2 regions of the Bacillus sp. EB106-04-04-XG123 genome follow, and region 1 is predicted to be linked to the other one. Evidence: riboswitches for the same ligand, from Rfam matches in the RefSeq annotation. Region 1 holds a riboswitch; the other holds the start of a gene.
What was found. Region 1 has a riboswitch for lysine ahead of AC3WTB_RS06640 (amino acid permease). Riboswitches for the same ligand answer to the same signal wherever they lie in the genome.
Positions count from the first base shown of each region.

Region 2: it holds a riboswitch for lysine, as region 1 does, so the genes downstream of both, AC3WTB_RS16060 (aspartate kinase) here and AC3WTB_RS06640 (amino acid permease) in region 1, are expected to answer to the same signal.

Region 1 covers NZ_JBYTDZ010000002.1:231,555-234,977, forward strand. The annotation lists gene AC3WTB_RS06635 (iron-hydroxamate ABC transporter substrate-binding protein) at 1-512, shown strand, start outside; gene AC3WTB_RS06640 (amino acid permease) at 548-1,954, opposite strand; lysine riboswitch at 2,146-2,324, opposite strand; gene sspJ (small acid-soluble spore protein SspJ) at 2,446-2,589, opposite strand; gene AC3WTB_RS06650 (MarR family winged helix-turn-helix transcriptional regulator) at 2,671-3,099, opposite strand; gene AC3WTB_RS06655 (metal-dependent hydrolase) at 3,271-3,423, shown strand, end outside.
Region 2 covers NZ_JBYTDZ010000005.1:217,664-221,086, forward strand. The annotation lists gene uvrC (excinuclease ABC subunit UvrC) at 1-1,188, shown strand, start outside; lysine riboswitch at 1,250-1,427, shown strand; gene AC3WTB_RS16060 (aspartate kinase) at 1,561-2,796, shown strand; gene AC3WTB_RS16065 (YslB family protein) at 2,951-3,394, opposite strand.

The DNA of each region.
Region 1 (3,423 bases):
AAGATCAGCTAAAAGAATTCGGTAAAATGACAGGTACACCAAAAAAAGCAACAGAATGGATCACAAAATGGGATACCAAAATTGCTGAGGTGAAACCAAAGGTAACCAAAGCTGTTGGCAGCAAAACGGTCTCGATTGTATCGCCATTTGATAAAGGCATTTATATCTTTGGAAACACCTTTGCCCGCGGAGGCGAAATCATTTATGACGAGCTGAAATTAAAAGCACCGAAGGCTGTCAAAAAAGAAGCGATCGACAGCGGTGTTGGCTATGCGAATATTTCTCTTGAGAAGTTGCCAGAATTCGCAGGCGACTATATTTTCACAGGTCCATGGAGCGGCTCAAAAAGTAAAGGTGACCAAGTGTATCAAAGCAGCATTTGGACATCACTTCCTGCCGTCAAAAATAAACATGTATTCGAAATAGATCCAGTCGGTTTCTTCTTTAATGACCCAGTGTCACTAGAAGGTCAGCTAGAGTTTATTGTGGATCGATTGACATCTGCATCATAAAAAAACGTTTCTCCAGAAATGGAGAAACGTCTTCCTTATACCGTTCCTTTGGCAAATCCTTTTGACATGAATGGATAAAGCAAAATACCTACTAAGAATAGACCGATTCCAAGACCAAAGGTTTTCAAGTCGGCTGTTCCTGAAATAATGACCCAAGCTGAATACCCCATCGCAACAAGTGCAATGATGCCGTCTCTCGTTCGATTTCCTTTTTGAAGTTCATACGTGTCACCTTGCATAATGACCTTAAAGCTGTAGATGGAAGACACAATATACGGAATAAGATACGCAAGTGTCGCTGATGTAGTTAAAAAGGTAAAAGCTTCATTAATCGTACGTGACATCACAGAGAAGATAAACAGCTGTGACATAATATTTGTAACAGTCAAAGCGAAAGCAGGGCTTCCTTTTTTGTTTGTTTTTGCAAATACTGCTGGAAAATCACCAGCCTTTGCTGCTTGATACGGTACTTCTGAACCAAGTAAAATCCAGCCAAGCATCGAACCAAACAAGCAAATAATCGCCAGCAGAGCCATGACAATTCCGCCAGCTGGCCCAATAATAAGCTGAAGCACATCTACGAATGGTTTGTCAGAACCTTGCAATTGATCGTGCGGCAGAACGCCCATCGTAATCAATGTGATAATCATGTAGATCGAAAGTGCGATTAAAAGACCTGTAATCGTCGCACGTTTCACATCACGCTGTGAGGATGCTCTTCCTGATAAAATGACAGCTGATTCAATTCCAATAAATGCCCATAGTGTGGAAATAGCCGCATGATGAATTTGACCTCCAAGGCCAAGCACTCCTTCGCTGCCTGTTTCAACCGGGAAGTAGTAATGTTCAAATAATGCCGTTTGAAATGCAAATAATCCCGCAACAATAAAAAGGACGAATCCAAGCACCTTTGAAAAGGTCGTAATAAAATTCAATTTACTTGCAGCACTTAAGCTTGTAATTAAAATGGTATGTGTTCCCCATAGAAGAAGGGTACATACGATAAACGTCATGAGCTGACCAAGCGTGACCGCTTCTTTTCCAAAGGTAAAAACTTCAGTCTTCACTGTGAGAATCGGGAAAAAAGTCGTTAAATAACCAGCAAGGCTTGTAATAATTGCGACATTACTAATCCAGCTTGCCACCCAATATCCCCACACCATTGTAAATCCAGCTGCTTTCCCTTTTTTCGGATCTTTAAAAAGCGCCCTTGCATAACTTTGTGGTCCAGCCGTCAGCTGCGGCTTATGAATGGACAAATGCCCAAATACAAGCGCAATCATCAGCACACCGCCGCCTGTGACAAGCCATGCCATCGTCACACCTAAAGGACTTGCGTGCTGGGCAAGCGTACTTGGCAGCATAAAGATGCCTGAACCTACCATATTTCCGACGACAAAAGCCGTCAATAACCAAAAACCCCATTTTTTTGTCTGTTCCATTTCCGTACCTCCGTTTTATTCACTTTGGACCAGACCCGGCAGTATCTTCATTGATATATTTGTGAAGCAATGACTTGCATTCTTTATGTTCATAATGGATTACTTTTTAACAGCATACCCTTATTTTTGTGACTCAGAACATAAAAAAAAGCCTGAACAAAAGTCCATGCTTTTCAAAACATACACCTTGATCTCCGGATAGCCCTCCACGCTTCAAAGACGTGGCAGTCCTGCATTTATTCAATGCAGACCCAGCATAAAGAAAGTTGGAGCTCTCTCTACACTTCGGCGCTGATGCCTTTTTTCTCATGATCTTCGATTCCATCTCTCCCATGAGTGACTCATCATCCGCGCAACCTCTACCTCACTGAGACATAGCGTGAGGATTTCTATTCATTTTTACTACACGAAGGTTATCAAACATTCTCATTTCTGTCAAAGGGTAAAACATAGAAAAAGGGCAGAGATTCTTTTCTCTGCCCTATACCTGCTTATTGATCGTTGTTTTTCTTCTTTTGTACAGCTTCCTGAAGCGGATCGCCTGCTAGCTCTTTACTTGCTTCCTCTAACAGCTGATCTACCTGCTGATGGTTTTTCTCACTTTTCGCTTTTTTATCCTTTTGGAAAAATGACATCGCTGTTTCCTCCCTTTTCATATAATGCGGTTGCCTGTTTAATTTGTGCTACAGCGCTCAGCATTATACAAGGGAAGAGGCTCAATCATCATGAAAGGTCTGTCTCATTTTTTGCAAGTACGACAGAAAGGTTTTTAAATCTTCCTTTGTGAAGTCTGACATCATATGCTGAATCACCTTTCCGAAAAGACGAGTATGCTTTTCATAAATGGCCATCCCTTTTTCCGTGACTTCTAAACGGACAAGTGACGAATCGTCCTTGTCCCGTTCTCTTTGAATATAACCCTGCTCACATAATTTATTGAGTGCAATAGAGGCTGCACCAGGGTTTAAAGAGAGTCTTTGCTTCAGCTCTTCGGCATGTGATACTTTGCCTTGTATCAAAATAGAAAGAGCATATATCTGTGGGGGCGTGATGTCTTTCTCTAACTCAAGTAACTTGCGGTTTAATTTACGGCTGACTTCATAATGTACAAGAACAATTTCTTTTAAAATGTCTGCATTACCCATCCGAATCGCATCCTTATCGTTAGTATCAACATGACTTCCCCCTTATTATAGAATGTTTTTCCATTCAGCCAACCCTTTTGGCCTCTTTTTCTTTAGAAATAAGCCTTGCTGAATGAATCCACCCTTGATATAGTGAGTACTTGAACTAAAGATAGAACAGGAGTACGCATCATGACAGGAAAAACACACATCATGGGCGGAATTGCCGCCTCCACAGCCGTTGCCTACTATTATGGATTCGACCCAGTGACGATAGCTGCTGCTGGATCAGCAGGTGCTCTGATCCCTGATCTTTGCCATACAAAAAGTAAAATCGGCAGAAAA
Region 2 (3,423 bases), on a different contig from region 1:
CAGCAAATCAAAAAAGAACTCACCGAAAAGATGCAGGAAGCTGCTGAGAATTTAGAGTTTGAGCGGGCAAAAGAACTGAGAGATCAAATCGCTTATATCGACTCAACGATGGAAAAACAGAAAATGACGATGAGTGATTTATCAGATCGAGATGTCTTTGCCTATGCCTATGATAAAGGCTGGATGTGTGTCCAAGTTTTCTTTATCAGACAGGGGAAATTGATTGAACGTGATGTCAGCCTGTTCCCTATGTATCAGGACCCTGAGGAAGAGTTCCTCACGTTTATGGGGCAATTTTATGAAAAGAACAACCATTTTCTGCCGAAGGAAATTTTGGTGCCGGACAGTGTCGATCAAGAGATGATTGAACAATTGCTTGAGACGAACGTTCACCAGCCGAAAAAAGGAAAGAAAAAGGATTTACTTTTACTTGCCCATCAAAATGCCAAAATCGCTTTAAAAGAAAAATTTTCGCTCATAGAGCGTGATGAAGAGCGAACAATTGGTGCAGTGAAGCAGCTCGGGGATGCGCTTAATATTTATATGCCATACAGAATCGAGGCATTTGATAACTCAAATATTCAAGGAGCAGACCCGGTTTCTGCCATGGTCGTCTTTCAGGACGGGAAGCCCTATAAAAAGGAATACCGAAAATACAAAATTAAAACAGTCTCAGGACCAGATGATTATGCATCCATGCGTGAGGTCATTAGAAGACGATATACCCGCGTGTTAAAGGATGAACTGCCCCTGCCAGATTTAATTTTAATTGACGGAGGAAAAGGACAGATCAACGCAGCCATCGATGTGCTTGAAAATGAATTGAATCTGTCTGTCCCGGTCGCAGGTCTTGTAAAAGATGAAAAACACCGGACATCGAATCTCATGATGGGAGATACACTCGAAATTGTTGCGCTGGAGCGGAATAGCCAGGCTTTTTACTTATTGCAGCGCATTCAAGATGAAGTGCACCGGTTCGCCATTAGCTTTCACCGGCAGCTGCGCGGAAAAAATGCATTCCAGTCTATTTTAGACGATGTACCAGGTATCGGAGAGAAGCGGAAAAAGCAGCTCCTCAAACATTTTGGCTCTGTGAAAAAGATGAAAGAAGCTTCTATCCAAGATTTTCAGGAGGCTGGTATTCCGAAACAGACGGCTGAACTTTTAATGGAAGCATTAAAAAAATAGATTGTACTTTTTCCAAAAGTCTGTTAAGATGTGACTAATTTAATAAATGAACGTGTTGTTTGTTGAAGATAGAGGTGCGAACTTCAAGAGTAAGCCTTCGGAGATCGATGGGATCTAAGAAGAGGGCTGAAAGGGGAGCGTCGCCGAAGTGAATAAAATCCACTCATTTTATTCGCTGGCTGTACATTGAAGAAATGTAGGGCTGTCAAGAATTGATTTCTTGGAGGGCTATCTCATTGTTTGCATCGTTTAATGATGATTTTAAAGCAATGGGAGATTTGTTCTCTCATTGCTTTTTTATTTGCAGTGAGCGGGCAGTCTCCAAAGCAGCCTCTTCTCTCACACGTGAACTTTTGAAAAAGGGTGGTAGACATGGGACTAATTGTACAAAAATTTGGCGGAACTTCCGTTGGGTCGACAGAAAAAATTCGCAATGCGGCAGAGAGAGTGATCGCTGAACGCGAGGCAGGACATGATGTGGTTGTGGTTGTCTCAGCGATGGGCAAATCAACGGATGTTCTAGTAGACCTAGCGAAAGAACTCACAGACGATCCAAGCAAAAGAGAAATGGATATGCTGCTCGCAACTGGTGAGCAAGTGACCATTTCATTATTATCGATGGCGCTCCAAGCAAGAGGCTATGATGCCATTTCCTTTACAGGCTGGCAGGCTGGTATGAAAACAGAGCACGTACACGGAAATGCAAGAATTGTGGACATTGATGAATCAAGAATAAAAGAGGAATTAAGTGCGGGGAAAGTCGTTGTTGTGGCAGGCTTTCAAGGAATTGCAGATGACTTACATATCACAACACTTGGTCGCGGCGGATCAGATACGACTGCTGTGGCACTGGCTGCCGCACTAAAAGCTGATAAATGTGATATTTACACAGATGTACCAGGAGTGTTTACGACAGATCCGCGTTTTGTATCATCTGCGCGGAAACTTGCAGGTATTTCATACGATGAGATGCTTGAGCTGGCTAACTTAGGAGCTGGGGTCCTGCATCCAAGAGCTGTTGAATTTGCGAAAAATTATCAAGTCCCGCTAGAAGTCCGTTCTAGTATTGAAAATGAATCAGGTACGTTAATTGAGGAGGAATCATCCATGGAACAAAATTTAGTCGTCAGAGGCATCGCATTTGAAGATCAGATTACACGTGTGACAGTGTGCGGGCTTTCAAGCGGTCTAACAACATTATCGACCATCTTTACGACGCTTGCGAAACAGAATATCAATGTTGATATCATCATTCAGTCTGTCACAAGCACCAATCAAACGTCGATCTCTTTCTCTGTCAAAACGGATGATTTGTCTAAAACAGTTGAAGTATTAGAAGAATATAAAGGGGCGCTTGGCTACGAGCAGATTGAGACAGAAAGCAAATTAGCGAAAGTATCCATCGTGGGATCTGGAATGGTCTCAAACCCAGGCGTAGCTGCTGAAATGTTTGCTGTGTTAGCGCAAAAAGACATTCAAGTGAAAATGGTCAGTACGTCTGAAATCAAAGTCTCAACAGTGGTCGGCCGTGATGATATGGTCAAAGCGGTAGAAGCGCTGCATGATGCGTTTGATTTATCAAAGGTGAGCGCAGCTGCTCACTCTTAAAAAGGTAAAGAGGTGACCTCATGAAAGAGGATCGCCTCTTTTTTCTATATGGAATCGGCTGAAACGGACGTAAACCCATTCATTAAGTATGCTATGATAGATGTAGACATATAAAAAAGGCGTGACCTGAAGTCCGCGCCTTTTATAAAGAGGATTAGCTAGGGTCTCTTAAATCCCATTTAACGGTTAAAATGACTTTCTCAGCACGCTTTTTCACTTGTTCATAGGATTCAGCCACGTGCTCATTTAGAAGCTGAATTTGTTCAGCAATAAAACCCGCTTCCATCTGAAAGCATGGCTCCTTTTGATAGGTGAGTCGATTGGATACTAGTGGACCTTCGAGCTCAAACTCAATTTCCTGTTTTTTCGAATGGACCATTGTGAGAGTCCCCCATCCGGCATCATGGAAAAATTCGGGGATCTTTTCCCATGACTCTTGAGGAAATTTACGAGCAAGCAGTTTACCCGCAAAATACATCATAGATGAATGGTCCTGACCAAGAATATCTGGCAGCAGAACTTCGCGTATCAGCTCGTAGGCAAATCCATTGACTTCAATTTCTTTTAGCTGTTCTAAGTTAGATTCGAATTTATTCATTGTACGGCTCCCCTCTTTCAACAATTTAT